DNA from 3 places in the Caproicibacter fermentans genome. Region 3 is predicted to be linked to each of the others. Evidence: riboswitches for the same ligand, from Rfam matches in the RefSeq annotation. Region 3 holds a riboswitch; each other region holds the start of a gene.
The links. A riboswitch is a leader RNA that binds a small molecule or an ion and turns the genes downstream of it on or off. The one in region 3 is predicted to bind thiamine pyrophosphate.
Positions count from the first base shown of each region.

Region 1: linked by a shared signal. The riboswitch ahead of HCR03_RS08205 (phosphomethylpyrimidine synthase ThiC) and the one ahead of thiD (bifunctional hydroxymethylpyrimidine kinase/phosphomethylpyrimidine kinase) in region 3 are both predicted to bind thiamine pyrophosphate.
Region 2: linked by a shared signal. The riboswitch ahead of HCR03_RS11865 (energy-coupled thiamine transporter ThiT) and the one ahead of thiD (bifunctional hydroxymethylpyrimidine kinase/phosphomethylpyrimidine kinase) in region 3 are both predicted to bind thiamine pyrophosphate.

Region 1 covers NZ_CP060286.1:1,662,360-1,672,319, forward strand. Annotated here, with positions in the region: gene HCR03_RS08180 (CFI-box-CTERM domain-containing protein) at 213-1,097, shown strand; gene HCR03_RS08185 (hypothetical protein) at 1,253-1,720, opposite strand; gene HCR03_RS08190 (MATE family efflux transporter) at 1,894-3,249, opposite strand; gene sigK (RNA polymerase sporulation sigma factor SigK) at 3,466-4,113, shown strand; gene HCR03_RS08200 (helix-turn-helix transcriptional regulator) at 4,363-4,539, opposite strand; TPP riboswitch at 4,621-4,720, shown strand; gene HCR03_RS08205 (phosphomethylpyrimidine synthase ThiC) at 4,951-5,196, shown strand; gene thiM (hydroxyethylthiazole kinase) at 5,375-6,211, shown strand; gene HCR03_RS08215 (thiamine-binding protein) at 6,215-6,532, shown strand; gene HCR03_RS08220 (thiamine phosphate synthase) at 6,516-7,226, shown strand; partial or broken gene HCR03_RS19765 (hydroxyethylthiazole kinase) at 7,243-7,368, shown strand; gene HCR03_RS08230 (flavin reductase family protein) at 7,665-8,156, opposite strand; gene HCR03_RS08235 (DUF134 domain-containing protein) at 8,660-9,133, opposite strand; gene HCR03_RS08240 (damage-control phosphatase ARMT1 family protein) at 9,163-9,960, opposite strand, start outside.
Region 2 covers NZ_CP060286.1:2,398,129-2,408,088, forward strand. Annotated here, with positions in the region: gene HCR03_RS11850 (quaternary amine ABC transporter ATP-binding protein) at 117-1,319, shown strand; gene HCR03_RS11855 (ABC transporter permease) at 1,312-2,154, shown strand; gene HCR03_RS11860 (glycine betaine ABC transporter substrate-binding protein) at 2,222-3,130, shown strand; gene HCR03_RS11865 (energy-coupled thiamine transporter ThiT) at 3,227-3,799, opposite strand; TPP riboswitch at 3,865-3,976, opposite strand; gene HCR03_RS11870 (HAD hydrolase-like protein) at 4,001-4,660, opposite strand; gene HCR03_RS11875 (thioesterase family protein) at 4,657-5,049, opposite strand; gene HCR03_RS11880 (DUF1624 domain-containing protein) at 5,224-6,006, shown strand; gene HCR03_RS11885 (VOC family protein) at 6,016-6,402, opposite strand; gene HCR03_RS11890 (Tex family protein) at 6,517-8,670, shown strand; gene ychF (redox-regulated ATPase YchF) at 8,873-9,960, shown strand, end outside.
Region 3 covers NZ_CP060286.1:265,226-275,185, reverse strand. Annotated here, with positions in the region: gene HCR03_RS01375 (MATE family efflux transporter) at 1-745, opposite strand, end outside; gene HCR03_RS01370 (DUF3298 and DUF4163 domain-containing protein) at 838-1,542, opposite strand; gene HCR03_RS01365 (2-hydroxyacid dehydrogenase) at 1,637-2,626, opposite strand; gene HCR03_RS01360 (MerR family transcriptional regulator) at 2,870-3,640, shown strand; gene HCR03_RS01355 (thiamine phosphate synthase) at 3,722-3,913, opposite strand; gene thiC (phosphomethylpyrimidine synthase ThiC) at 3,929-5,242, opposite strand; partial or broken gene thiD (bifunctional hydroxymethylpyrimidine kinase/phosphomethylpyrimidine kinase) at 5,239-6,034, opposite strand; TPP riboswitch at 6,263-6,362, opposite strand; gene HCR03_RS01340 (ABC transporter permease) at 7,183-8,100, shown strand; gene HCR03_RS01335 (ABC transporter permease) at 8,116-9,171, shown strand; gene HCR03_RS01330 (ABC transporter ATP-binding protein) at 9,168-9,960, shown strand, end outside.

The DNA.
Region 1 (9,960 bases), 1.4 Mb from region 3:
TTGCTTCCGGCAAACAGCTAATGAGTTTGCAGCTAACTTCCGGCTCAGGGGAACAGACTATCTGTGAAGCAGCCTTACGGCCCAACAGGAGGAATTAGAGCTTGTCCCTGCCGACTTGACAGCATTATATCACGGGCATCTCAAAGCCTGCCGGTATTCTATTTTTGGGGCGTTTTCGCCCTACAAAACTTATTATACGAGGAGGATTCCCCATGAGCTATCGCTCTTTGCGCTGCCCGCACTGCGGCAGGGAGCTGCAGGTTCCGGAAGACGCCGAAAAAATCGTCTGCATGTTCTGCGCGCAGCCGATCGAGCTGAACTTAGCGCCCGGCCCGTCCGTCCGTCTGGGCGAGGCGGTCCGGCTGCTTCCGCCTGAGACCTTTTCCACCGTCATCCGCTTTGACGGGCTGAACGCGAAAAACTATCCCGGCAAGTTTGAGTCTTATCGGGATGCGCTTGGTCCCGCCCTTCAGGCTTATCTGAAGGAAGAAGCGGCCTACGGCGAAGAAGCCGCCGAGTTTTTTTCCGACGCCCTGATCGACGGCTTCGAACAAAAAGGGAAAACCATCCGGCAAACCGCCGCAAACGCGTTCGATCTTCGCATCTCTATCACTTCGCTCACGATTCCCGCCATACTTGATTTAAACACGCCCGCCGCGGACCGGCTGGCGGATCTTTTCCTGAAAAAGTGGAACTCCGCCCATAAAAAGCCGCTCGGCAAAGCCACCTTCTCCACCATTCAGAGCGGATTCCGCAGCAAGCTCTGTTTTATCACGACGGCTGTCTGCACCGAACTCGGCAAAGGCGACGACTGCGAAGAATTGCAGATTTTGCGCCGTTTTCGAGACGAATACCTGTTAAAGTCCCCCGGGGGAACGGCAAAGATCAGCGAATATTACCTGCTCGCTCCCTTCATCGTCGGCGCGGTGGAAGCCTCCGGCAGATCGAAGCCGGAGTGGAACCGGGTTTACCGGAAGCATCTCCTGCCCTGCCTCTCCGCGCTGAAAAAGGACCGGCCCCGGCAATGCGAACAGCTTTATGAAAATATGATGTCCGAGCTTGAGACAAAATGGCTTAAAGGGACTGTTGCAAAATAGCCTCGACGAAAAATATTGCACAAAAAATGCGCCTTGATTGGGCTTCGGCAGCCGCTTCAAGACGCACTTTCTTGCTTTTGGAGCTATTCCTTTGTGCAATTTGCTATCGCAAATTCATTTTGCAACAGCCCCTTTTTAATGTTCATTTTGCTGTGTCAAGTGGTTTCTTCCCAGTCGACAACTTCCTTAACAGCCGGATGCCGCGCTTCATCCATGAGTTTCAGCATCTCAAGCGCACTGCGGAAATTCTTCGTTTTTTCTTTTTCGACCCAGGTAATGCTGCCCTGCCAGGATGCGTTCTGCCGGAATTTAATATGCACCAGAAAAGTAGCCCTGTCCTGCTGTAATGCCGTATCGATCTCCGATTCCATGAAGTTCTCCACCTTTCTGACAAACGTTTTCGAGTACTTGGATTCAAAACTCCGGCTTTTAAACGACGCCTGCGGAAACTGCATACTGTCGCACAGACGATCCATCGCAAGGAGGAGTTCGGTTTCGCTGTTAAAGTTATAGACCTTTCGGTAAAAGCCGCTGTAAAGGCGTCCGGTCAGTTTGCTGTCCTGAGCACTGTCCAGAGAAACTAAAATCTGCGCAGGTGAAAGTTTTTCTTTTCTGTTTGTCATTAACATTTCTTTCACTTTCCATATTTTCCGTTTTTTTCATTATATCTGATTTCGGTTCGCTCATGGGCGCTGATTTTCGCTTAAAATCTCTTCCTGGATGAAATCCGGAAAGAAGAGCCAGATTTTCCTACAGACTTCCACCATTCTTTCGGTCTCTCGCTTTCGGAACGCGATTATGAATCCAACGCACGAAGAGTCGTCCGTTTTAAAAGGTAAAAGAGCAGTATGCTCGCCATCAGAGAAATCCCCTCCGCAATGGGAAAAGCATACCATACCGCTTCCAGCCCGATCTTAGACAAAAGGTACGCGCAGGGCAACAGCACGCCAATCTGTCTCAGAAGCGAAATGGTCAGGCTTTTGATTCCGTCTCCAACCGCCTGAAAAGTCGTGGAAAAGACAATACCGAACGCAGCGGGCAAAAAGCAAAGCGATATGGTGCGCAGCGCAGGTACTCCGATTTCAAGCATTCTGTCGGACGCGTTGAAAATCAGCAGGAGCTTGTCTGTAAACAGCCAGAATCCGGCCACCCCGACCGCCATGATAGCCGCCGCAATGATGCAGCCGATTTTGACGGCGCTGAGCAGTCGGCCCTTGTTTTTTGCTCCGTAGTTATACCCCATCACGGGCATCAGCCCCTGATTCAAACCGAAAACCGGCATAAAAACAAACGACTGCAGCTTAAAATATGCACCAAAAACCGCAACCGCAGTCTCGGTAAATCCGATCAGGATTGCATTCATACCGACCACCATCGCAGAGCCGGTGGACTGCATCACAATAGCAGGCAGCCCGACCGCGTAAATATTCCGGATGACGTTCCAGCTGACATGAAACCCCCTGAATTCAATTCTGACTTCATGCTCCCGGAAAAAAAGCACCAGCAGTCCGACGCACATCGAAAGAATCTGCGCAATCACGGTCGCAATCGCCGCTCCCTTCACGCCGTATGCGGGCACGCCGAACAGTCCGAAAATAAAAACCGGATCCAGCAGCATATTGCCGACGGCGCCAACCAGCTGAAAAAGCATTGGAAACACCATATTGCCGGTCGCCTGCAGAATTTTTTCAATATTGATTTCAATACAGGCCCCAAAAGAATATACGCAGACAATATTCATGTATACGGACCCCATGCTGACAATTTCGGGGTCTGAAGTAAAAGCGCGGAGAAACGGTTCGGATAAAAACAGGCCGACAAACAGAAAAAGCAGACCGTTCGCGAATCCAAGCAGCAGGCCGTGCGTTGCAGCCCGGTCCGCCTCTTCTCTGCGGTTTTCCCCCAGCCGGCGCGCAATCAGCGAATTCAGTCCGACTCCGGTGCCCACCGCAAGCGCGATCAGGAGCGTCTGAACTGGAAAAACCAGCGATACGGCAGTCAGCGCATTTTCGCTGATCTGCGCGACAAAATAACTGTCGACTATGTTGTATAATGCTTGAACCATCATGGACAGGATTGCCGGAACGGACATTGAAATGATCAAGGGAAAAACGGGCATGGCGCCCATTTTATTCTGTCTAGTTTCTTCCAAGTGAATTGCCCTCCTTTAAGTATCTTTTATTGTATCTGATTCCGGCAAAACTTACAACTAGATAAAAAAATAAGGTTTCGGAAAATCGGCTCCGCCGTTAGTCCGGCAAATAAAGAACGGGCGGCAGCTGTTTCCTGAAAGATCAAAACGGACTTGCAACAATCCGGGGCCGTCCCGCATATACTGTCTGTACACGATTCCAAGGGGGCGAATACCATGTTTGGCGCATTTTTGGGGCTTGCACTATCCGGCTTCCTTTTTCTGGTGCTTCACGTTACCGGCTCCGGTTCTTTTCCCCGTCCGTTAACAGCGCAGGAAGAAAAGGATTGCCTGGAAAAAATGAAGAAAGGGGATCAAAAAGCAAAAGCGAAGCTGATCGAACACAACCTACGGCTGGTTGCCCACATCATCAAAAAGTATTACTCCAGTTCCAGCGAACAGGACGATCTGATTTCCATCGGCACGATCGGGCTGATCAAGGCAGTCAACACATTCGACAGTTCCAAGGGCATTCGTCTTTCCAGCTATGCCGCAAGATGTATTGAAAATGAAGTGCTGATGTATTTTCGTTCCTCCAAAAAAAGCGCGCAGGATATTTCCATCAACGAGCCGATCGACACGGACAAAGACGGCAACACCTTGACGCTGATCGATATTATGGCAACGGAGGACAATATCATTGACAACCTGGACTATAAGATGAAATCCGAACAGCTGAAAAAATACATAGACAATGTTCTCACTCCCCGTGAAAGAACCATTATCAGATTGCGGTACGGCCTGGACGGCATCGATCCGCTGACTCAGAGGGAGGTCGCGCAAAGGCTTGGCATTTCCCGTTCCTATGTATCGCAGCGCGCCTAATGTAAGCGCTCGATATTCTGGTCTGTTCTAGTCTCTTGCTTTAGATTAGCGCAAGACCCGCATTGGAAAGATAATGTAATAAGGCCCGATTGACTGGTGCGTAGTTGGAATGTGATATACAAAAGCAGTCCGTTTCCAAGAGAGACGGACTGCTTAAAATGGCATTGAATTTCAATTGGTCACCTTAATACTGAAAAAATCATGAAAGTCAGGTCCGTTGTGAACAGTTGAACCATGAGAAGGACTTTATTATGGAATACTTGCAATACTCTTGCCAAATTGAAAGTTGAACGCTATCGAAAGCGTGGGGCCATATTTATTATTTTCAATGGCGTTGATCGTTTGTCTTGAAACATTGCGCATCTTCGCCAGCTCTTCTTGTAATATGTCCTTTTCTTTTCTGTAATGCCTTATGTTGTTTTTCATTTACGAATCGGTTTATCTATATAGATTAATGTTTAGCGGAATTGACATGGCAGCCAATAAGTGATAGGATAAAGAAAACAAAATATGTTGCGGGGGAACTCTTATGAGTTGAGAAGGTTAAAACCTGACCCTTTGAACCTGTCAGTTAACACTGGCGTAGGGAAGCAATTCATTATACGGAACAATGAATAAGTGCTTTTCTTACAGAAGGAGGGCACTTTTTTATTCTATAAAACCGAATACGTTGCGGGGGGACTCAAACGGATGCTGTCCGCACGAGTTGAGAAGGTAAAATCTGACCCTTTGAACCTGTTAGTCAATACTGACGTAGGGAAGCAAATCGACGTGATATAAGGATGCTTGCTGAACTCAGCAGGCATCCTTGTTTATTCAGAAAGGTAAGTGAGAAGCATGCCGTTGAGAAGATCACGAAAATGGGTGCGATCGCGGCGTACGCCGGCCGACATCGCCAAAGGCTTGAAAGGTGCCCGCGAAGCCGGCTACCGCTTGAGTGAAGCCCGCCGAAAGCTTGGTTGGGAGGAAACATTCCGGCTTTTCCTCGATGGGGAAAAAACAAAGGCATATTACAAAAGCGTTCCGCCGGAGGATCAGCACAGCTGTTCCATAGCGGAAAAATGTGCGCACTGCTCACTATGAACCGGATGCTGGACGGGCTGGATGCGGAACTGAACTCCGCAGAGAAAAAGTAAAAGAAAAAAAAAGAATAAATGGGTGCCTGTCTGTGGGTAACAGACTGAATTGCGGGTTGACCGCAGGGCTGAGATTATACCATAAAACTTGATCTGGGTAATACCAGCGGAAGGAAGAATAGGAAATGATCAGTAAGGAGAACATTCAAAACCGGATGATTCAGGCGGTGGAAACCGTAAAGCGGACGAATCCTATGGCAGGATCAATCACCAATTCTGTGACGATCAATTTTGTAGCCAATGCTCAGCTTGCAGTCGGCGGCTCAGCCGCTATGGTCTACCTGCCCGATGAGGGTGAATCTCTGGCGAAAGCCGGCGCAGCTACCTACATAAACGTCGGTACCCTTTTGCCGGTTTATGAGCAGACTTTACCCCGCACAGCCAAAGTCCTGCACGATCTGAGTAAGCCATGGGTTCTGGACCCGGTCGCGGCCGGTTTCGGCTTGCTTAGGACGGAACTGCTCAGACAATATAAAGAGTATAAGCCCAGCGTGATCAGAGGGAACGCTTCGGAAATTATCGCATTGGCCGGTTTGTGGGGATTGGACGGCAGTTCGGAGGAATCCCATGTCCGCGGTGTCGATTCTACGGATTCGGTAATTGCCGCAAGGGCGGCGGCTGTCGCGCTGGCCGGGTGGACAGGCGGAGCTGTGGCCGTATCGGGCAAGACGGATTTGATCACCGACGGTTCCGTCATAGCCTTCTCTCAGGGAGGGTCGCACTTTATGGAAAAAATCACCGGGTCGGGCTGTTCCCTGGGTGGAGTCGTCGCGGTCTATGCAACGGCCGCCTCACCGTTTATTGCAGCGCTTACTGCTTCCTCCGTGTACAATTTAGCGGGGAGCCGTGCTGAAAATGAAGTGGACGGTCCCGGAAGTTTTCAGACTCGGTTCCTCGACGAACTGTATAAAGCAACCGCAGTGGAAATTGCCAACAACCCGTTTGAAATTGAGGAGGTTTAATCTATGAATGCACTGATTGCAGTCGCAATCGCGCCCTGCGGCATAGGTGACGAGCTCGCGCCCGAAGTAGCCGAAGTCGTGAAAGTAATTCGTGAGTCAGGCTTACCGAATCATACGACGTCCATGTTTACAGAGATCGAAGGCGAGTGGGATGAAGTGATGAAGGTTGTAAAAGACGCAACCTTCGTGCTTGCCGGCAAAGGTATCCGCACGGAAGTTGTTCTGAAAGCCGATATACGTCCCGGTTTTACAGACATGATGAATACCAAGGTCGATAAAGTCAACGGTATTTTGGGAGGACAAAATGAGCGTCAGAAATAAATTGGACATTTCAGCATACTTTGTCGTGGGGCCTGAGAATACGAAAGGCCGGCCCGTTGTGCCGATCATTCAGGATGCGGTTGAGGGCGGCTTCACATGCCTGCAGATCCGTTCAAAAACCGTCTCGGCACGCGAGCTGATTCAGCTAACCCATCGGGCTTCCGAGGTGATCGCGCAAGCCGGTAAGTCGGATACGGTAGCACTGCTGGTGGACGACCGTCTTGACGTTGTCCTGGCGGCGAGAAAACAAGGGATAAAAGTGGATGGAATCCACGTTGGGCAGTCCGATATCCCGGTGGAAGTCTGCCGGGAATACCTGGGCGACGATTCCATCGTTGGTTTATCAGCCCGAACGCATGAATTATTTGAGTACATCAAAACGGCGGATGTCAGTCAAATTGATTATTTTGGCGCCGGACCGCTGCATGAAACAAAGACAAAACCGGACTGCGGGCTCAATTTGGATGGGAAAGTGATCACCAGAAGTTTCGACGATATTGCAAAGCTTGCCAAACTCAGCCCGATTCCCGTCGTAGTCGGCGGAGGTGTTAAGCTTGCTGATATACCTCAGCTTGCTGAAACCGGAGTCGATGGTTTTTTCGTGGTATCCGCAGTGTCTGAAGCCGACAATCCAAAGTTAGAAGCCGCCAAGCTGGTTGATACCTGGAAGTCCCATACACCCCTAAAGAGGTGATACGCAGCAAAAGCCGCTGATCCATCCTATCACAAACTACGTTGCGGTCAGCTTCAACATCACGCCGGCCATCGGAGCATTCCCGGTCATGGCCGACGATATCGGAAACGTGGAGGCCATCGCTTCGATTTCCCAGGCTATATTTTTTAGAAACGAGATAACATTAATTTTTTCATTGCAAATGCGGAAGGCGTCGGACGCTGAATTTTAAAGCCGCGATTTTTGACCTGGACGGGACGCTGATCGATTCCATGGGCGCATGGAGAAATTGATATTGATTTTTTGGAGAAACGTAATCTGCCTATGCCTGGAACTCCTTTTTTGAATGTCTCGACACCATTCCTTTTAAAGGAGTCCCAATGACTTTCTATACTTTCGCGAATTTGCGAACTTTATTGTACTCTATCGGTACTGTTTCTAACAATACTGCAAAATAACCTATAGAAGATTGATTTTTGAAAAGTCGATATCACCGTTTTCTTTCAGCAGGGACTTTTCGCAGTGTACCGCTTCGACTTTCCCGATAAACATTTCGTGGGACCCGGTCATGATGGAATCGACAACCGAGCACTCGATGTTGACTGGGCAGTCCTCCAAAATCGGGGCGTTAACTTTTTCGCCTTCCGCGACGGCCGCGCCGCATTTCGCCAGTTTATCCTCGTCCCGCCCGCTGTGACTGCCGAGGTAATCAAACATTTCCTTCTGCTCCACGCCGACGAGATTGACAACAAAGCACTTCGTTTCCTTGACCATATGGTAGGAATACCTAGATGGGACGATCCCGACCATCACCATTGGTGGGGCATAACTGCAGTTTCCGCAGTAAGCCACGGCAAGCGCATTGTTTTTTCCGTCCGCTCCCCGGCATGACACAAGGATTTTCGGCGCGGGCTGAAGGCAGGATTTCATGTTTGCATTTGCTTTTTTCATTGTAAAAGACTCCTTTTTAATATTTTAAACAGCTGAGGTAAATATGCTTTCGCGCAGCTTGCTCATCGGGTTCTGCGTTGCTAAAGTAAGATATTATTGGCACGGCTAAATCCCCCCTATCGGCTTTCCAAGCATATATCATCAACGCACATTCGATCCTTTTTTCTGCAAGGTACAACTGAGGTCGTTTGGCTGATCAATACTTCCGTTTTTTTAATCGCGCAAATTTCAATTAACCCTATACCGTGCAAAGGTTTTTCTTTTGAATATTCAGGTTTTTAAAATAATGAATCGTACTTTGCAGACACTGAGGTTTCTCATTTTTTAAATGCTTGGACTTTTTCCGGACCCACGGAAGTTTGTGCTTATATAGCGCCCTGATACCCGTCCCTGCCAATATAATCATCGATTTTAAACGGATCAATTAAGCCCCTGTTACGCATAAATGACGCTCTTTCCAGTCGGACAGGAAGGCATAAACATTGATGGGATGGAAGCTGAATTTACTTTTCGGAGCCATGACGCCAGCAATTTCTTCTGCAAAATTTATTTTTGCAGTTTTGTCTGCATACGACCCTATTAGAACCGCATTCCGGGCAGGAGTATTTTCCGTTTTTGATGGATTCCAGATTCTCATAACTTTCCATCCATTCTTTACCGCAATCCAGACACTGAACCGGACAAATGTTTCTGGTGAAATTCCCGCCTTCTATATGAATCGTTTTTCCGTTTATCAGACTGTCAGCGATTTTTTCTCTCGCTGACAAAAGAATGCGCTGAAAGGTTGGACGGGAAACTTGCATTTTTTCAGCACACTCTGTCTGCTCAAGTCCTTCAAGATCTTTCAGGCGGATAGCCTCCAGTTCTTCAAGTTTTAATATGTTATCCGGGATATCATCCAGATTTTTATCCGAAGGAATAAAATAGGGTATAGTAGGTATATTTTCAATTTTTCTCCATTTTGTGGGCCTTGCCAAAATATCAGCTCCGTTTCATCTTTCTCACCTTAGATACTTTCAGTATGCTTAAAAACATATTCGTTTAAACAAACGCCAAGCTTTTGGGAAATCATCTCGCATTTTGCTTTTAAGAGAAAGAAAATCGGTTTACCACAACCCGAAAGGGCTTCAAAATTCCCCTGTCCCTTGCTTATTATAATATCTGCGCATTCAAAAGTATGTAAAAACTCCTCGCTGCAGTCTTCCAGAACAGCCCCTGGCGCGCTGCATCCGGTCGAAATAATCTTTGTATAATCAGCCAGACCGGAAGCATAAGCATCTTCGACTGTCGCATCGTTAATGACCGGCTCGCTTCTAACTGCATAGGTAGTGTCAAGAGGAAAAAGACGCTCGGCCAACACACGGTCAAAAACAGTCTCCCCCGCGTTATCGCCAATAATCAGCAGGCTTTTAGCGGTTTTCAGCTTGTCTTGAAAATGTCCGAGATCACATATTGAAAAATCTTTTCGCAGTTCTTCTTCGATACATTCCATCATTCTCCCATTATTGTTGATTGCCGAATCTATAATATTCCCGGTGGCTGCAATTTTAAGTGCCCAATAAAGACTATTCTGTTTGCTCTTTAAAAAGCCAAGAAGATCAGGCAATATTTTTTTTGCTGCATTGATGTCTCTTTTTTTAATTTCCGCATAAGGGTCTTTTACACAAGTGTGTTTTTTTACCGCCCGGTGGATTGCTTTACACAAGTCAGGCGAGGATTTATATTCTTTATAATGTAATAGAATCCGAATGGAATCTTCCATTATCTTTTCCTGTAAATCAGTCTGATCCGTTGCCAAGCGGGA
Region 2 (9,960 bases), 1.8 Mb from region 3:
ACAATTTCAATTCCCTGAGGTTGACATCCTGCAACCTACAAGTTATAATAGAGTTGTCTGTTTTTAAAAATGAACCGATCAATTTTCGATTTTGATAGGATTAAGGGAGTGATGGAATGCCGAAAGTAGAAGTCAAAAATTTATATAAAATTTTCGGTTCCAATCCAAAAAAGATCATCCCGCTTCTGGAAAAAGGGAAAGGGAAAGCCGAAATCCTGAAGTCCACGGGACACGGAGTCGGCGTGAACAACGCGAATTTTCAGGTGGAGGAAGGAGAAATCTTCGTCGTGATGGGGCTTTCCGGCAGCGGAAAGTCCACGCTGATCCGCTGCCTGAACCTGCTCATCCGGCCGACTGCCGGCGAGGTGCGGATCGACGGCGAAAACATCGCCGCCAGCAATAAGGAAGCCCTTTTGAAAATCCGCCGCAAAAAGATCGCGATGGTTTTTCAGAATTTCGCCCTGCTGCCGCACCGCACGGTGGAAAGCAACGTGGAATTCGGGCTTGAAATTCAGGGCGTGAACCCGAACACCCGCCGCGAAAGAGCGCGCGAAGCGCTTCGCCTGGTGGGGCTGGAGGGACACGAGGACCGCATGCCCTCCCAGCTTTCCGGCGGCATGCAGCAGCGCGTCGGCCTGGCGCGCGCGCTGGCGAACGACCCGGATATTCTTCTGATGGACGAAGCGTTCAGCGCGCTTGACCCGCTGATCCGCAAGGAGATGCAGGACGAGCTGCTGGCGCTGCAGACCAAAATGCACAAGACCATCATTTTTATCACGCACGACCTGGACGAGGCGCTGAAGCTCGGCGACAAGATCGCGATCATGAAGGACGGCGTCATCGTGCAGACCGGCACGCCGGAGGACATCCTTACGAATCCGGCGGACGATTACGTTCGCGAATTCGTACAGGACGTCAACCGCGTCAAGGTTGTCACCGCTTCCACCATCATGAGGAGGCCGGACCCCATCGCCTACGCGAAAGACGGCGTGCGGGTTGCCGTCCGCAAAATGAGGGAAGCTTCCATTTCCAGCATTTTCGTCGTCGACAGGGACCGGCACCTGAAAGGGATTCTCTCCATCGACAAAGCGGTGGATCTGCTGAAGGCAGGCGCCCACGAGCCGGAGAGCGTCAAGGACGCCATCGACACAAATGTGGAGACCGTTTCGCCCGACACCTCCATTGAAACACTTCTTCCCCTCGTCATCAATTCCAAATACCCGATCGTCGTGGTCGACGAGGAGCAAAAAGTGGTGGGCATCATTATGAAAGTATCCGTTCTGTCGGGTATCCTCGGGGAGGATGATGAAAATGAATAGACTTCCGATCGGGGATGTGGTGGAAAAGGCCATCGACTGGATGACGGAAAACTGGGCCGGTTTTTTCGGCGGGATCAAAATGATCCTGCTCTGGGTCGTAACTTCCTTCGAGCACCTGTTCAACTTTATCCCGTTCTATGTCATGATCGTGATTCTGGCGCTGCTTGCCTGGCGTCTCGCCGGCCGCGGCACCGCGATTTTTACCGCGGTCGGGCTTCTGGTCGTCGTTTCCATCGGCCTTTGGACGGAGACGATGGAAACGCTGGCTCTGGTCATAACCAGCACGCTGATCGCCCTGCTCATCGGGATCCCGGTCGGCATCTGGATGTCGCGAAGCGAGTCGGCCAACCGCATCATCCGGCCGATTCTGGACTTCATGCAGACCATGCCCGCCTTTGTGTACCTGATTCCCGCGGTTTATTTCTTTGACCTCGGCGTGGTGCCGGGCGCCGTCGCGACCGTGATCTTCGCCATGCCGCCCGCCGTCCGCCTGACAAACCTCGGCATCCGGCAGGTTCCGGGCGACGTGATCGAAGCGGCGCGCTCCTTCGGCTGCACCGGCAACCAGATGCTGTTCAAGGTGCAGATTCCGCTCGCAATGCCGACCATCCTGGCCGGGCTGAACCAGACGATCATGCTTTCGCTTTCCATGGTGGTCATTTCCTCCATGATCGGCGCGGAGGGCCTCGGCATCACCGTGCTGCAGGGCATCACGCAGCTGGAGGTCGGCAAGGGATTCGAGGGCGGCCTCGCCGTCGTCATTCTCGCGATGATTCTGGACCGCATCACGCAGGGAATCGGCAAATCAAACCGAAATAAGATCAACGCTAAATAATCTTATCGGAAAATGCCACTTTGGCTTTTCAATAAATTCACACATTCTATTCTGAAAGGGGATTGAAATGAAGAAATCAATTACAGCGGCAATACTGGCAGGCGCAATCTGCCTGGGTATGCTTGCGGGATGCGCCCAGAACGGGGAAAGCAGCTCCGCGGCGAGCCAGACAGGCAGCGCGAAAAACGGGGGAACGAAACCCGAGATTCAAATCGGTTACGTCAACTGGTCGGAAGATATCGCCATGACGAACCTGATGAGCGCGATTTTAAAAGATAAGATGGGGTACGATACCAAGCAGGTTCAGACGGACGTCGCGCCGGTATTTGCTTCTCTGGCAAGCGGCGGCACCGACGTTTTCCTGGATTGCTGGCTTCCGGTTACCCATAAAAGTTATATGGATAAATACGGTTCCGAAGTGAAGGATTACGGGGTCAGCTTTGACAACGCGAAAATCGGCCTGGTCGTTCCGTCCTATGTCGATATCGACAGCATCGACCAGCTGAACGCCAACAAAGATAAATTCGACGGCACCATTGTCGGCATCGATTCCGGCGCGGGAATCATGACGACGACCGACAAGGCGCTTGAGGATTACGGCCTTGATTACAAGCTGATGCCGGGCAGCGGCCCGACCATGACGGCGGCGCTGAAAAAGGCCGTTGACAACGAGGAGCCGATTGTTGTGACCGGCTGGCAGCCGCACTGGATGTTCGCCAAATGGGACTTGAAATTCCTGAAAGACCCGAAGGGAACCTACGGCGAAGCGGAATCCATCCACAAGCTCGGCTCTAAAAAGCTGGATGAGAAAGCTCCGGACGTTGCGAAGTTCCTCACCAATTTCAAGATGACAAGCGATCAGCTCGGCGACCTGATGGGCGCCGTCGCGGACGCGGACGATCCGCTGGAAGCGGCCCGTTCCTGGATGAACAGCAACGAGGACCTGGTCAGCGGCTGGCTGCCCGCGAAATCTTAACCGACGGCATATTTTCTTCCAAACAGTATTTTTCAACAAGGAGCGGCGCCCCGGACGGGGCGCCGCTCCTTGTTGAAATCCAAATCCGCCTAAGAATCAAAGGAACCTCTTCAGAGGTTTATAAAGAAGGCCGCCGACGACCAGGCAGATGGCGAAATCCGGCAGAAGAAAAGCATTATACGCCATGGAATAAAGCCACGGATGACCGCTCCATTCCGCCGGCACCCACGAAAGGTAAGCCGTCGCGCCCGAAATGACGTGACATACAAAGCGCAGAAGCACTCCCGTGAACATCCCCGCCACAAATTTCGGGAAGCTCCTGCCGTAAACGGCGGCAAGGCCCAGGAACGCAAACGCCAGAAGATAGTCAAAAAGAAACGATACCGTAATTGCCACGGGAGTCAGCCCCCACGACATCACAGCCGCGAGGTCCAGCAAAAGCTGGATCACCCCGTAGGTAAAGCCCGTGAGCAGGCCCCATTTTACGCCGTACTTGTAGCCGATCAGCAAAATCGGCAGCATGCTGCAAAGCGTCACCGACCCGCCCAGCGGCATCTGGTAAAGCTTGATCAGGCTCAGCACCGTCGCAAGCCCAAGCATGACCGCGCTTTCCACCAACCGGAGCACCGTCGGATTCAGTCCCGTTGTTTTCGTGTTCTCATTTGTCATAATTGCCCCTCCATTTCGTCCGGAATTCTGCTAATGGAGAACAAAAAACGCCCCGCGGCCTGCGCGGAGCGTAACTTTCGTTTTCCTACGCTGGCATTATCCAGATCAGGTTATGGGTTTCAGGCGTCAATCCGCCTGCTCTCAGCCGGGAAATACCCAGCACCCCTTTTCTATTTTGGGATTATCATACAACAGCGCGTGTTATTTGTCAACCAGAAAATCACGCAACTCTTCGACCGAGCCGACGAAATTTTCCGCGCCCTCGCGCTCCATTTCCTCCTGCGAGCCGAACCCGTACAGAACGCCGACAAAATCGGTTCCGGCCCTGCGCGCGCCGCCCGCGTCGTACTTGGTGTCCCCGACCATGACCGCGCGGGACGCCGGCACGCCGGACTGCTCCAGAACCGGCAGAATCAGATGTTCTTTTCCCCTGCCGGATTCGGAATCGTCTTCGGTCGAAATATAATCCATGGGCTGCGCAAGACCGAAATGATCTAAAACCCGCTTGGCCGGGGTCGCCGGCTTGGAGGTTGCGACCGCAAGCAGGACGCCGCCCGCCTTCAGCTGCGCCAGAAGATCCATAATGCCGGGGTAAACCGAATTTTCATACGCGCCCCGGCTGTTATAATAATCGCGGTAGAACCGGATGAATTCGGAGACGGCTTCCTCATTCATTTCCGGATACGTCTCATTGAGCTTGTTCCGGACCGGGGGGCCGATAAATTTGCGCAGGGTTTCCCGCGGCGGAACCGGCCAGCCGATTTTTTGAAAAGCTTCCTTCAGCCCGCCGGTGATCCCCGGCGCGGAATCCGTCAGGGTGCCGTCCAGGTCAAACAGGACGAGGTCATGACGAAAGCTCATTCGGCCACCGCGCTTTTTCTTTGGTCGGCCTTTTGCAGAAAGCGGTCGCTTTTCACGCTGACGCGTTCATGCGTGCCGGTTGCAATCACCCCGGCGTTGTCCCGCGCTTCCAGGCGAAAGCGAAATATCCTTTTTTCATGCTCCAGCAGCTCGGCGGTCACCGTTACGGCGCAGCCCGGCGCGGTCGGCGCGAGGTGCTCCACGGTGATTTTCGACCCGACGGTCGTTTCGCCGTCCGCAAGGAATCCGGCGGCAAGCTCCATCGCCGCGTTTTCAAAAAAGGCCGAAACGGCGGGCGTTGCCAGCACGGGCAGCGCCCCGCTGCCCATGCGGGAGGCAAGCAGTTCCTGCGTGACGGCGTATTCTTTCGTCAATCGAGTATCCGGCATTGTAATTTCCTCCAGTTGCATGATATAATAATATGATTTCTTTTGTGCCCGGAAAGAACGGGCACGGTATTCTACTTTATTATATCATATCCAAAAAAGGATTTCATCCTTGACCGCCGGGAAATCCGCGAGGATTTCCTTGCGGCCGGTTATTACCCAAAGGGAGGCGCCTCCATGCCGGAAAGCATCACCGCGCCGAACGGACGCGGAAGAATTCACCTGATGGACGAGCTCCGCGGATTCGCCGTGTTCTGCATGGTGTTTTACCACGGATTTTATACGTTCGGCTATCTGTTCGGAAATAATATCGGCGTTTACTTTTTCAATTTTTTTATGCCCGCCGAACCTTTTTTCGCCGGGATGTTCCTGTTTATTTCGGGCATCGCCTCGTATTTGACGCACTCCAACCTCAGGCGGGGGACGAAGCTGCTGGCCGTCGCGCTCGGCGTGACGCTGGTCACCCGGATTTTCGTGCCGGAGGACGTCATCACGTTCGGCGTGCTGCACTTTCTTGCGGTCTGCATGATCCTGTTCGGCTTTTTGAAGCCGTATGCCGACCGGTTCCGTTTTTCGTGGATTGCCGTGATCGCATGCTTCGCGCTGTATTTTCTGACCCGCGGCGTGCCGCGCGGTTTTCTGGGCTGCGGACCGGGCTTCGGCATTCCTCTTCCGGGCGGGCTTTACACGTTCGCGTGGCTCGCGCCGCTCGGCTTTCCCGGCCCCGGCTTCGAAAGCTCCGATTACTTTCCCGTTCTGCCGTGGATTTTCGTTTTCGCGGCGGGCACCTTTGTGGGCAAGCTGGCAAAGGCCGGCCGTTTCCCGGAGATCGCCTACCGCCCGCAGGTGCCGATTCTTTCGTGGTTCGGGCGTCACGCGCTTGTGCTGTACCTGTTCCACCAGCCGGTCATCTACGGCCTGTGCCTGCTTCTAAAACCGCTGGCGCCCTATCTTTCCTGAAAACCGGAGTTATCCGGCGGTAATTTCGACCCGGTTGCCGTCCGGGTCAAGAACGCAGCTTTCATAGTAACCGTCCCCGGTCCTGCGGGGCCCGCTCACCACGGGCACGCCCTCCTCCTTCATGCGGGCCGTCAGATTATCCACCTCCCGCTCCGATTCCGTGGAAAACGCAAGGTGCGCATAGCCCGCCGTGAATTCGCGCCGGACGGTTTCGTTCAGGTTCCGGCTGTGCATCAGCTCCAGCCTTGCGCCGGACTCAAAGCTGATAAAACGGGAGGAAAAACCTTTCGACGGATTTTCATATTCCGGCCCGGCCTTGCCGCCGAACCACCTGCAGTAAAACTCTTCCAGCTTTTTCAGGTTCTGTGTGTAAATCGCTGCGTGGGTAATCGTCATATTCCGACTCCTCCGTTTTTCCCCGCCCCTGAGCGCGGGAGTATTGATTTTCTATATATTACCACATTTACTGTCCCAAAAGAACGATAATCTTACGATTTTTGGAGGGATTCCATGAATCCGACCCTGGAATTGACACGACAGTTCGGCCTGCAGGAATGGCAGGTGAAAAACATCGTCGAGCTGATCGACGCAGGAAACACGATTCCGTTCATCGCGCGCTACCGCAAGGAGGCGCACGGCTCGCTGGACGACCAGAAGCTGCGGGAAATCGCGGAGCGGCTGGAATATCTGCGCTCGCTGGAAAAACGCCGGGAGGAAGTCGGCGCGCTGATCGGGGAAACCGGCCTTATGACGCCGGAGACAGCGGCGGCGCTGCAAAAGGCGGAGACGCTGGCGGAAATCGAGGACATTTACCGCCCGTTCCGCCCCAAACGAAAGACGCGCGCGTCCGTCGCAAAGGAAAAAGGACTGGCCCCGCTCGCGGAGCTGATTGAAAAGCAGGGCCCCGGCGAACCGCTTTCTTTTGCAAAGCAGTACGCCGACCCGGAAAAAGGAGTCGATACGCCGGAGGACGCGCTCGCCGGCGCGCTCGACATCATCGCGGAAAACGTCTCCGACAACGCTCAGATCCGCCGCAGGCTCCGCGTCGTGACCCTCGCGCACGGGATTCTGGTTTCAAAAGCGGCGAAGCCGGACGAGGACAGCGTTTACGCTCCGTATTACGATTACCGCGAGCCGATGAACAAAATCGCGGGGCACCGCGTGCTTGCCGTCGACCGCGGGGAAAAAGAAGAATTTTTAAAGGTTTCCGTCGAGCTGGACCCTGCCCGCGGGCTGAACATCGTGTTTTCCGAATGCGTCCGCGGCGATACCGCCTGTGCCCGCGCGGTGCGCTCCGCCTGCGAGGATGCTTACACCCGGCTGATTTTTCCCTCCATCGAGCGGGAAATCCGCAACTCCCTGACGGAAGCGGCGGACGAATCGGCCGTTAAGGTATTCGCGGTCAATCTGCGGCAGCTGTTCATGCAGCCGCCGGTGCGCGGCAAAATCGCGATGGGCCTTGACCCGGGGTACCGCACGGGCTGCAAGGTCGCCGTGGTGGACGCGACCGGACGCGTACTGGACACCGGGGTCATTTACCCGACCCATTCGCAGGCGAAGGTGGAGCAGGCCAAAGAAACCATCCGCCGGATGATTTTGAAGCATCATGTGGAGGTCATCGCCATTGGAAACGGCACCGCGTCGCGCGAGACGGAGCAGTTCGCCGCCGAGGTCATCCGCGAGCTGGACGCGGGCGTTTCCTACATGGTGGTCAGCGAGGCGGGCGCGTCCGTCTATTCGGCGAGCAAGCTGGCCGCGCAGGAATTCCCGGAATTCGACGTAACCCTGCGCAGCGCGGTCTCGATCGCGCGCCGTTTGCAGGACCCGCTGGCGGAGCTGGTCAAAATCGACCCGAAGGCGGTCGGCGTGGGCCAGTACCAGCACGACATGCCGAAAAAGATGCTGGACTCGGCGCTTTCCGGCGTGGTGGAGGACTGCGTCAACTCAGTCGGCGCGGACCTGAACACGGCCTCGCCGTCGCTTCTGGAGCATATTGCCGGAATCACTGCGGCGGTATCGAAAAACATCGTAAAATACCGTGAGGAAAACGGTGCGTTCCGCGCCCGCAAAGAGCTTTTAAAGGTACCGAAGCTCGGCCCGAAGGCCTTCGAGCAGTGCGCGGGATTTCTGCGCGTTCCCGAAAGTGAGAATATTCTGGACCACACCGCCGTACACCCGGAATCCTATGACGCGGCGAAGGCGCTGTTAAAACTGTGCGATTACAGCCCCGCCGAAGTAAAACGGGGAAGCTTTCCGGGTCTTGCGGAAAAGGTGACGCAAATCGGAAAGGAAAAAGCCGCGGCGGTGGCCGGGGTCGGCGTGCCGACGCTGATGGACATCGTCGCCGAGCTGCAAAAGCCGGGCCGCGACCCGCGCGACGAGCTGCCGAAGCCGCTTCTTCGCACCGACGTGATGAAGCTGGAGGATTTGAAGCCGGGCATGGAGCTGACCGGCACGGTCCGCAACGTGATCGATTTCGGCGCGTTTGTCGACATCGGCGTGCATCAGGACGGGCTGGTTCACGTTTCCGAAGTTTGCGACCGGTTTATCAGGCACCCGTCGGAGGTCCTGAAGGTCGGGGATATTGTCAAGGTCCGCGTCCTGTCGGTCGACGTGAAGAAGCAGCGCATTTCCCTTTCGATGAAGCAACAGAAGAAAGTTTGATTCTGCCCTCATGGCCGCACGGGGACACAAAGCGGCTTGAGCAGCCGGGCGCGCGGCGCGAAAAGACTCTTCCTTGCGGTTTTTTCCACAAAGTTTTATAATATGGTTGAAAATATTTTCCCGTGAAAGCGGGATGCCCGAATATCCCGGTGCGAAAACGGCGCCGCCGAAAAAACACACTGAAAAGAGAGAGGATTCACCGATGAAACTGGGTATTGTAGGACTGCCGAACGTCGGCAAAAGCACGCTGTTCAACGCGATTACCAACGCGGGCGCACAGGCCGCGAACTATCCGTTCTGCACGATTGAGCCGAACGTCGGCGTGGTCGCCGTTCCGGACAAACGCCTGGATCAGCTGGCGGAGATGTACCACCCGAAAAAATACACGCCCGCAACGATCGAGTTTGTCGATATCGCCGGGCTGGTGCGCGGCGCTTCCAAGGGAGAGGGCCTCGGCAACAAATTCCTCGCCAACATCCGCGAATGCGACGCAATCGTGCATGTGGTGCGCTGCTTTCAGGACGACGACATCGTGCATGTGGACGGCAGCATCGACCCGAAACGTGACATCGAAACCATCAACACGGAGCTGATTCTCTCCGACCTTGAGGTGCTCGACCGGCGCATCGAGCGCACACAGAAAATGATCAAGGCCGATAAAAAATATCAGGCGGAGCTGGATTTCTTCAAGCACGTCAAGGATGTTCTGAACGAGGGAAAGGCCGCGCGCACGGTCGAATGCGAGGAGGATCAGGCGGAGCTGCTCGCTTCCGTCGCCTTGCTTTCGAATAAACCGATCATCTATGCCGCGAACATGAGCGAAGGCGATTTTTCGGCGGGCGTGGAAAAGAATCCGTATTTTGGGGTGGTAAAAGAATTCGCCGAAAGCGAGCACGCGGGCGTGCTGCCGATCTGCGCCGAAACAGAGGCGCAGATCAGCGGCTTGGAACCGGAGGAAAAGGTGCTGTTCCTTGCCGACATGGGACTCGATGAGTCCGGTCTGGACCGCCTGATCCGCGCCTGTTACTCGCTGCTGGGGCTTATCTCGTTCCTGACCGCCGGGGAACCGGAGGTCCGCGCGTGGACGATCCGGGAAGGGACCAAGGCCCCTCAGGCCGCAGGTAAAATCCATACGGATTTCGAACGCGGATTCATCCGCGCGGAGGTCGTCGCTTACGACGACCTGATCGCCTGCGGCTCCCTTGCCGCCGCGAAGGAAAAAGGGCTTGTCCGTAGCGAGGGCAAGGATTATGTGATGAGCGACGGCGACGTGGTGCTGTTCCGCTTTAA
Region 3 (9,960 bases):
TTCTGACGAGCTGGATGATCAAATCCCGGTCGAAACGGAACCCGCGAAGCGACAGCTTGTCCTCTCCGTTCTTGATAAACAGCTCATAAAACATCCAGACGCAAATCAGGATGTTGGAAAAAAGCGAAGAAAGAATACAGCCCACAATTCCCAGACGAAGCATAACGATAAAGACAATGTTAAATAGAATTTTCAGGACCAGTAAAAGCACCATACGGATAAACGTGGCTTCCGGCTTACCCGTCGCGTTTTTAATCGCGTTGTAAATACTCTCCAGAAAAGAAAACGGCAAAACAAACGCATAAAGACTGATGTAAAGAAATACATTATGAGAAATTTCCGGGTCGACGTTCGCGGAGACCGGAAATGCCGCCAAGGCCGATAACGGCGCGGCGCAGATTCCTATAATGGAAGCAAATGCTACCACCTGCACGGAGATATGCCGGACCTTGCTAAAGTCACCCTGGCCGTTTGCCTGGCCGATCACCGCCATTGCCGCCACGCTGATCCCCTGCGCCAGCGCCACCATCATATTGATGACCGGCTCGCTGTATGTAACGGCGCTTGCCACCAGCGTACCCGCCGCGTTATTGATAAAAAGTCCGTCCGACAAAGGAAGCATCGCCTGGATGACGCTCATCATCAGCGTGGGCATAGACAGCATCAAGAGGGTTTGTAAAATGTTTCCGTGAAGAATTCGTTCCCTTCGCTGCTCGGTACCCTGATGTAAAAAATCGAGATTCAAAATTTTCCTCTTTCTATTTCTATATTAAAATTTTAGCAGATCCGATGCTTGATCAATCAACCGGGCGGCCCGCAAGCCGCCCGGTCCGTTTTTTAAAACTGAGGTACTCTTCCCAAACAGGACAGCACAATACCAAGGGAATCATACGGAATCATAAAGGTTACAATTCCGGATGCATAAGGGGCAATTTCATACTGCTGGTAATAGATTGTCACCCCGTCGGGAGTCAGATAGTAATTTTCAGGATTAAAATATTTCAGGATCAGATGTTTGTAATCATCAAAATAAATGCCGGGGTTTTGCCGCATGTTTTCTTCCGCCTGCCTGAGTATTTTGGAGGCAACTACACGGCGGTAATTTTGACCCGGTGCGAAAAAATGGGACAGCGAAAATCTTCTTCCGCTTTTCAGGCTGAAGGTATCGGAAGCCCTGATTGTATTGCCATGAGCACCGCCTGTAAACTCATACCGGTCTCGGTATGAGCTGAGATAACAGTCCTGGTTCAGCGTAATTTCATATTTCATCACCGCGTCGTATGTTCTGAACGGATAATCATGCTCCTGCGCACTGTGATAATCCCTGACTGCCTGCCGGTACAGGGTCGCCGCCGCATACCGGGAGAACTCCGCCCCCTGCTGCCGGAACCGGGAATTGATTCTGGCCTGGGCGTTTGGATTTTCCCTGAGTCGAATTTCCGGATACTGGGCAGCCAGAGTAAGAACTACGGTACCGCGGTAAGAAAACTCCCGATTGTTTTCCTGAAAGGTTACCTCGGCGCTGCTGTTGGGTAAATTCATGTTGATCCCTCCCGCTTCATTCTATGATCCAATTTGACATTTCAGAAAAGGGTTTTACGGGAGAGAGTAAATTTATGTAGAAATAATTTAAGCGTTATATTCCGTTAACAATATTATTCGGTCTTTTTCCCTGTGCCGCCAGAAACAGATTATTCCAGATATTCCGGTGCAGCCTGTAGAAAACACCGTCCGTCGTGCCGCCGATATGCGGGGAAAACAAAACCCGGTACCGACAGCTGTCGCTCAGATTCAGCAGCGGATTTTCGAGAGTTGCGGGTTCCGGATCAAGCGTGTCGAGTCCGGCTCCGGCAATACTTCCGTCTTCCAACGCCTGCGCCAATGCGTTCTGATCAACAATTTCTCCTCTGGCCGTGTTAATCAGAAACGCGGAGGGCTTCATCTTCTTCAAAAAATCGCCGTCTACAAATCCAATCGTATCCGGCGTTACCGGCAAATGGAGGCTGATAATGTCGCAGGAAGCTGCCAGCTCGTCCAGCGGAAGATACTCAGCGCCAAAATCATTTTCCTCTTGCTCGCTCAGACGGCGCCTGCTGAAATAGCTTACTTTCGAACCAAAAGCCGCAAGACGTTTGGCGGTCGCTCTGCCGATACTGCCAAAACCGACAATTCCAACATGGCAGGATGCGAGTTCCGGTATTCCGTTAAGAATAAAGGAAATTTTCGCCTGCCCCTGTTTACCCTGCCTTACCAGGCTGTCCCCCTCCCGAAGCCGGCGAAGAAGAGCAAGCATCAGTAAAATGGCCTGTTCCGCTACCGCTCCGCTGTTCAGAGAAGCATTATTGCAGACGTAAACACCGGCTTCCCTTGCAGCCTGCGTGTCGATCCCGTTAAAGCCGACTCCCTCCGAGTGAATCACCCGCAGATTCGGCATATTCTCAATCAGATTGCGGGAAACGGGGCTGACGGCATCAACGATGATAAAATCCGCGGTCTTTCCAATCCGAAGAGCCTCTTCCTCCCGATAGACGCTGTCAAGATATAGCAGCTCCCAGTTGTTTGGAATTTTTGAAAAATCCGTGTATTTTTCAATCCGCTTTTGGGAGGTGAGCACCAACACTTTCATTTTTGTCCCTTTCCAAACAGTCTTCTTAATTTAAAATACGCGCCGGCACTTCTGCCCGCGCGGTAAAAATGGACTAAAAAGCGCCGGAAAAATCCGGCTGCTCATACTATACTAGAATCTGTCCCATTTGACAATACCGGCAATGCTCATACTGGAAAATTATCTTAAAAATTTTTTTTGAATAAGGTATTGACATTACCGCCGCGTAAAGCTGTAAGATTTCTTTGAAAGGAGAAGAGCTGAATGGAATACAGCATACAAAAATTTGCAGGCCTATCCGGCATCAGCACACGCACTTTAAGATATTACGATGAAATCGGCCTGTTGAAACCGGAAAGACTGAGCTCTTCCGGTTACCGAATCTACGGTGATTCACAGGTAAGGCGCCTGCAGCAGATTCTGTTTTACCGGGAACTCGGCGTCAGTCTTGACGAAATCGGAAGGATCCTCGATTCGCCCGGATTCAACGCCGCCGAGGCGCTTCGCCGGCACCACGAACTTCTCCTTCAACAGCGGGCCCGTCTAAATCTTTTAATTCACAACGTCGAAAAAACGCTTGCCTTTGAGAAAGGAGAAATATTCATGGCAGACAAAGAGAAATTTGAAGGCTTTAAAACGGAGCTGGTCAAGCAGAACGAGCAGCGTTACGGCAAGGAGATCCGGGAAAAATACGGAGATGAGGCCGTTGACCAAAGCAACCGCAAAATGCTGGGTATGACGCAGGAACAATACGTTCGGTTTCAGGCGCTGGAGCAGGAGCTGAACCGTGCTTTGCTGAAAGCCTTTCAGTCCGGCGACCCGGCGGGAGAAACCGCTCAGCATGCGGCCGATCTGCATCGGAGGTGGCTTTCCTACACCTGGAATCATTATACCCCCGAAGCCCACGCCGGCCTGGTTCAAATGTATGTGGAGGATCCGCGGTTTACCGCATATTATGACCGGCTGCAGCCGGGCCTTACAAAATTTCTGAAGGACGCGGTAACAATCTATACTGAGCATCTGAAAAAAGCATAACAAACAGAGCCGTCCGTAATGAATTGCCCCAAGAAACCGGGGCATTCATTTTCGGACGGCTCCACTTTTTCAGAGTAAGGATTATACGCGACGAAAAATCGTGCGAAGTTCCCGAGCAGCCGAGGTGATATCCGGCTCAGCAAGAATAGCCGAAACCACCGCGAGGCCGTCGACTCCCGTGCCGCAAAACCGCGCGGCGTTCTGAGGGCCGATTCCCCCGATTGCCACGATCGGAATGATCACGGCGCGCCGGATTTCCGCGAGCGTTTCCATAGACCTTCCTCTATTTTATTTTTCGGAACAAAATTCCACTTTCTGCCCATCAAGAATTAGATTAGTGGTCCGTACGGCGCACATTTTTCCGCACATGGAGCAGGTATGACGATCAGCGGGCGGTGTGCTTTCAAAATACCGCTTCGCTTTCTCGCCGTCGATTGCAATACGGAAAATCTCATCCCAGTCCATATTCTTACGCGCCATCGCCATTTGACTGTCGCGCTCCCGTGCGTTGGGGATTCCCTTTGCAACGTCCGCGGCGTGCGCCGCGATCAGGCTTGCGACGATTCCCTCTTTCACATCGTCCAGATCCGGCAGGCGCAGGTGTTCCGCCGGAGTTACATAACAGAGAAAATCAGCACCCGCGCAGGCGGCGATCGCCCCCCCGATCGCCGCCGTAATGTGGTCGTAGCCGGGCGCGATATCCGTTACCAACGGCCCCAGGACATAAAACGGCGCACCGTGGCACAGGCGTTTTTCCAGCGCCATGTTGGCGGCGATCTCGTTCATTGCCATGTGGCCCGGACCTTCCACCAACACCTGCACGTCCTTTTTCCAGGCGCGCTCGGTCAAATGGCCGATTTCAATCAGCTCAGCGATCTGCCCGGCGTCGGTGCTGTCATCCAGGCAGCCCGGCCTTAACGCGTCGCCGAGTGAGATCGTCACATCGTATTCGCGCAGGATGTCAAGGACCTCGTCGTAATATTCAAAAAACGGATTTTCATTTCCCGTCATTTCCATCCACGCGAAAAGCAGCGAACCGCCCCGGGAAACAATATTCATTTTTCGCCCCTGCCTGCGGAACGATTCAACCGCCCGCCTGTTGATGCCGGCATGGATCGTCATGAAATCCACACCCTCCTTTGCGTGAGCCTCAACCACTTTCAAAAAATCCTGAGCGGTGATTTCCAGCAGGTCCTTTTCAAGATATCCGACCGCGTCGTAAACGGGAACCGTGCCGATCATCGCCGGGGACTCTGCAATCAGCTTCCGGCGGAATTCCCGGGTCTTTCCGTAATTGCTCAAGTCCATGATCGCCTGAGCGCCGAACCGGGCCGCAAGCTCCGCTTTTTGCAATTCAACTGCGTAATTTTTGCAGTCGCCCGATACCCCGAGGTTCACGTTGATTTTTGTGGAAAGCCCCTCCCCGACTCCTTCCGGGGAAAGCGCCATATGGCCGATATTCGCCGGAATCACGGCGCGTCCCGAAGCGACCTTTGTCAGAAGCTTTTCCGGTTCCATCCTCTCTTTTTCGGCGACCCTTTTTAATTCTTCCGTTATAATTCCTTTTTTAGCTGCTTCCATCTGTGTTTTGTAATTTTTCATCCTCTGATCCCTTTCATGAAGTAAAAATGATTGGTCGGTCCGTGGCCTTTTCCGATCGGCAGCGCATGCTCGATCGCCCCGGTCACATATTCCTTCGCCTCGCGGACCGCTTCCGGTACGCTTAGGCCCAGCGCCAGATTAGCCGCAATGGCGGAGGACAGCGTGCATCCCGTGCCGTGCGTGTTTTTTGTTTCGATCCTTTTGTGTGTAAAGGTGTAAAACCGGCCGCCGTCAAACAGCAGGTCCTCCGCTTCACCGGAAAGATGCCCCCCCTTCAGCAGGATATTTTCCGCGCCCATTTGGAACATCAGCTTTGCGGCAGCACGGCGATCCTCCGGCGTAATGATATTCCTTCCGGTAATGGCCTCCGCTTCCGGTATGTTCGGCGTCAAAACGCAGGCCAGAGGAAGGATCTCCTCTTTCAGGGTCCGGAGCGCCTCCGGCTGCATCAGGGCACAGCCTCCTTTTGCCAGCATCACGGGGTCGACGACCACCCCCGCGAGGCCGGTATTGCTTCAGCTTCCGCGCAACAATACGCATCAGCTCCGTGCCGGAAAGCATCCCGATTTTTACGCCGTCAACCGCAATATCCTCAAATACTGCGTCAATCTGGTCTGCAACCGTGGACGGTGCCATGTCGCAGATCGAAATCACACGCTCCGTATTTTCCGCGACGATGGACACAATCACGCTCATGCCAAACGTGCCGTGCGCGGCAAAGGTTTTCAGATCCGCCTGAATTCCGGCTCCGCCGCTGCAATCGGAGCCCGCTATCGTCAGAAGATTTTTCATTTGGTTTCCTCCTTTTCTTAATCGTATCTTAAATTTGGGGTTTTGGATTCAAAAACGGGTTTCCGTCAAACAAAAATAGCCCACCGAAACCGGCGGGTTATTTTCTCTTTGCTCCCTACAACAGCGTTAACTGACAGGTTCAAAGGGTCAGGTTTTACCTTCTCAACTCTATATGAGTCCCCCCGCGATATTCAATTAAAAAGGCGCCCGCCAAAAGAGGCGAACGCCGATCAAACAATTTCACGTTCCCTACTCCGGTGTTAACCGACAGGTTCAAAGGGTCAGGTTTTACCTTCTCAACTCAGAGTGAGTTCCCCCCGTTTTCAATTTATTATATCTTTTTCCAAGTTTTCTGTCAATTTAATTTTTATTAAAGTTTATGCATTGCAAATTCAATAAATACTTATTGTTATATTCAGATTTTTTGGCATATTTTGTCATATGCAGCTTTTTCTGAAGTTAAGCGCAAATAAGCGTCCATTTATTTGCAAAGGCACAGCCTTTACTATTTACAGAAAAAAAGAATTTTAGCGGTTTCAAAAATAACTGTTTAAATCTTCCATCGGTTAGTGAATATTATTTCATTCTTGCTGGAATTATTCAGAATGGGACAAAATGAAGACGGTTTTTGGCTTAAATTCGTCCTTGACAATCAAAGGATGTTAAACTATACTTTTATTTAAATTCATAAATACTTTTAGCATTAGGCATTTTTAATCTTTCATGATGCAAATCCGGTAAGCTTCAAAGAAACAAATTACTTAATGAAACATGGGGAGTGGTCAAGAGACCGGGAGAAGGATACCCTCTCAAAAAAGAGGACAACAGTATGGGTTTTCAGCAGCCAAGCAATTCCATACATTAAGTATTGAAGTTAAAATTTGATGCCTTGCCTATTGCGACTCGATAGGCCAGTTCTCATACATTTGGAACGGTTTGCCGTTACATAATGCACATCATGCATTCGAAATGCTCGGAAAATTCACGCATTGGGCATTTTCGGTGCGTTTTTATAAAAATTCTAGCAATGAATATTTATTAATTACCGTAATATTCTAGCCATGAAGATTTATTAAAGCGGCGGGCACATTCAGCGAAGAATGTACCTGCCGTTTCTAATAAATAAAAGGAAAAAAGGGGGATATATTTTGGGAGCATATGCCATTAAACGAATCGGTTATGCCTTACTGACAATTTTTTTCATATCTATTATCACATTTACTTTAATGAATTTGATACCTGGCGGGCCATTTCTGAGTGAAAAGAACATTCCGCCGGAAACCGTAAAGGCGCTGAATGTAAAATACGGACTTGACAAGCCTCTTCCCCAGCAGTATCTGAATTACATGGGAAAACTGATTACGGGCGATTTAGGCGACTCGTTAAAACAAAAGGGCCGTTCCGCAGATGATATTATCTTTACAGCTTTTCCAATTTCCGCCAAGCTCGGCGGCATTTCCATTTTGGTCGCGGTCATCTTGGGGGTCTTTATGGGCTCTGTTTCGGCGCTTAACAGAGGCAGGTTCTGGGATCGGCTGCTTATGGTAGTCTCAACGCTTGGAATCGCGGTTCCAAGTTTTGTCATGGCTGCTTTTCTAATGCTGGTTTTCGGGGTAAAGCTTCGCTGGCTGCCGACCATGGGCCTGCATTCTGTCACGGCCTTTATCATGCCGTGTGCCACCCTTGCGTTTTATCCGATGTCATATATTACAAGGCTGATGCGTTCCGGCATGCTGGACGCTCTGGATCAGGACTATATCCGTACGGCAAAATCAAAGGGCGTCGGAAAGTCCCTTCTGCTGTTCAAGCATGCCCTGCGCAACGCAGTGCTTCCGGTTATTACCTACCTCGGCCCAATGATCGCTTATACAGTAACAGGCAGTTTCGTCGTGGAAACCGTATTTAATATTCCCGGACTTGGGCGTGAATTTATTCAGTGCATCACTGCCCGCGATTATCCGTTGGTAATGAGCACGACCATTTTCCTTGCCGTCCTCATTGTCCTGATGAACTTAGTGGTCGATCTTAGTTACAAGCTGATTGATCCGCGCATTACACTTCAGTAAAGGGAGGACATGGAAATGGAAGCTTTTAAAAACCCGTTTTCCCTTCATTTGAACGCGGAGGATTTTCTTCCTGCGGCGGATGAGGAAAAACAGCAACTGATTATTATGAGAGAGAGCACGACATTTTGGAAGGATGCTTGGCGCAGGCTGACACATAATAAGGTGGCAATGGCTGCTTTCGTTGTGATTATTATCGCGATTCTTTTCGCTTTTGTCGCTCCCTCGTTTTATCCTTACGCTTACGACCAGCAAATTCGCGGAAGTGAATTTTTGCACCCCATGCAGTATTCCGCGAAAGAGCTGAAAGCCATTTCGGCGGGGCAAAGCGTTTTCCCGCATTTTCTGGGTACGGATATGCACGGCCGCGATATGGTGATCCGGCTGATGATGGGCACTAAGATTTCGCTGCTGGTCGGAATCATCGCCAGCATGCTGGTTTTACTGATCGGGACTGTCTATGGCGCAATTTCCGGCTTTTTCGGCGGCGTGGTCGATCTGGTGATGATGAGAATCGTCGACGTGATCTATTCGATTCCGGATATGCTGACGATTATCCTTCTTCAGGTTACGCTGAAAGCACCGCTGACCAATTTGTTCGACGCTCATCCGTCGCTTGGCTGGCTTCAGGCAATGGGTGTGCCGATGGTCAGTATCTTTTTGACATTCAGTCTGTTGTACTGGACCAACATGGCAAGAATCATCCGCGGGCAAATCATGGCTCTGAAAGAGCAGGAGTTCGTAACAGCCGCTCACGCGCTTGGCGCCTCTAACAGCCGAATCATTATTAAGCATTTGATTCCAAACTGTATCAGCGTTCTGATTGTTACCGCGACACTGGAAATTCCAAGGGCGATTTTTACGGAGGCATTCCTAAGCTTCCTTGGACTCGGCGTTATGAACCCCATGGCAAGCCTTGGTTCCCTCGCTTCCGATGCCATCGGCGGCATGGAATCGTACACGTACCTGCTTGTGGCGCCGGCGGTTGCCATCAGTTTGGTTATCCTCTCCTTCAATCTGTTCGGCGACGGCCTGAGGGATGCGTTTGATCCAAAACTGAAGGAGAATAAATGATGAAACAAGAACATTTGCTTGATATTAATGATCTAAAAGTATCTTTTTTCACCCCTGCCGGTGAAGTCAAAGCGGTAAACGGGGTAACCTATACGATGGATTACGGCGAGGTTTTGGGCATTGTCGGTGAATCCGGAAGCGGTAAAAGCGTTTCCGCCTACACTCTGACGGGTCTGGTCGACCGCCCGGGCAGAATTGTCGGCGGCAGCGTAAACTTTAACGGTCATCAGATTGAAAAGCTCCCCGAAAAGGAATTTCGCAAAATCCGCGGAAAAGAAGTCAGCCTGATCTTTCAGGACCCGATGACTTCTCTGAATCCCGTTTTTACCATCGGGAATCAGCTGGAAGAAATGCTTCGGCTGCACACCAGTAAAAACCGGGCGCAACGCCGCCAACGGGCGATTGAACTGCTGAATCTGGTCGGCGTCAACGAGCCTGAAAAACGGCTGAAGCAATATCCTCATGAATTTTCCGGCGGCATGCGTCAGCGCGTCATGATTGCCATGGCGCTGGCCTGCGAGCCAAAGCTGCTGATCGCCGATGAACCAACCACAGCGTTGGACGTAACCATTCAGGCTCAGATTATGGAATTGATGGTCGACCTGAAAAAGAAAATCGGAATGTCCGTTATGCTGATTACGCACGACCTCGGCGTCGTTTCCGATGTATGCGACCGAATTGCGGTCATGTACGCCGGGAAAATCGTAGAAATTGGAACCACAGACGAAATTTTTTATGAGCCGAAGCACTGCTATACCAACGGCCTGCTCCGCTCTATTCCAAAGATTA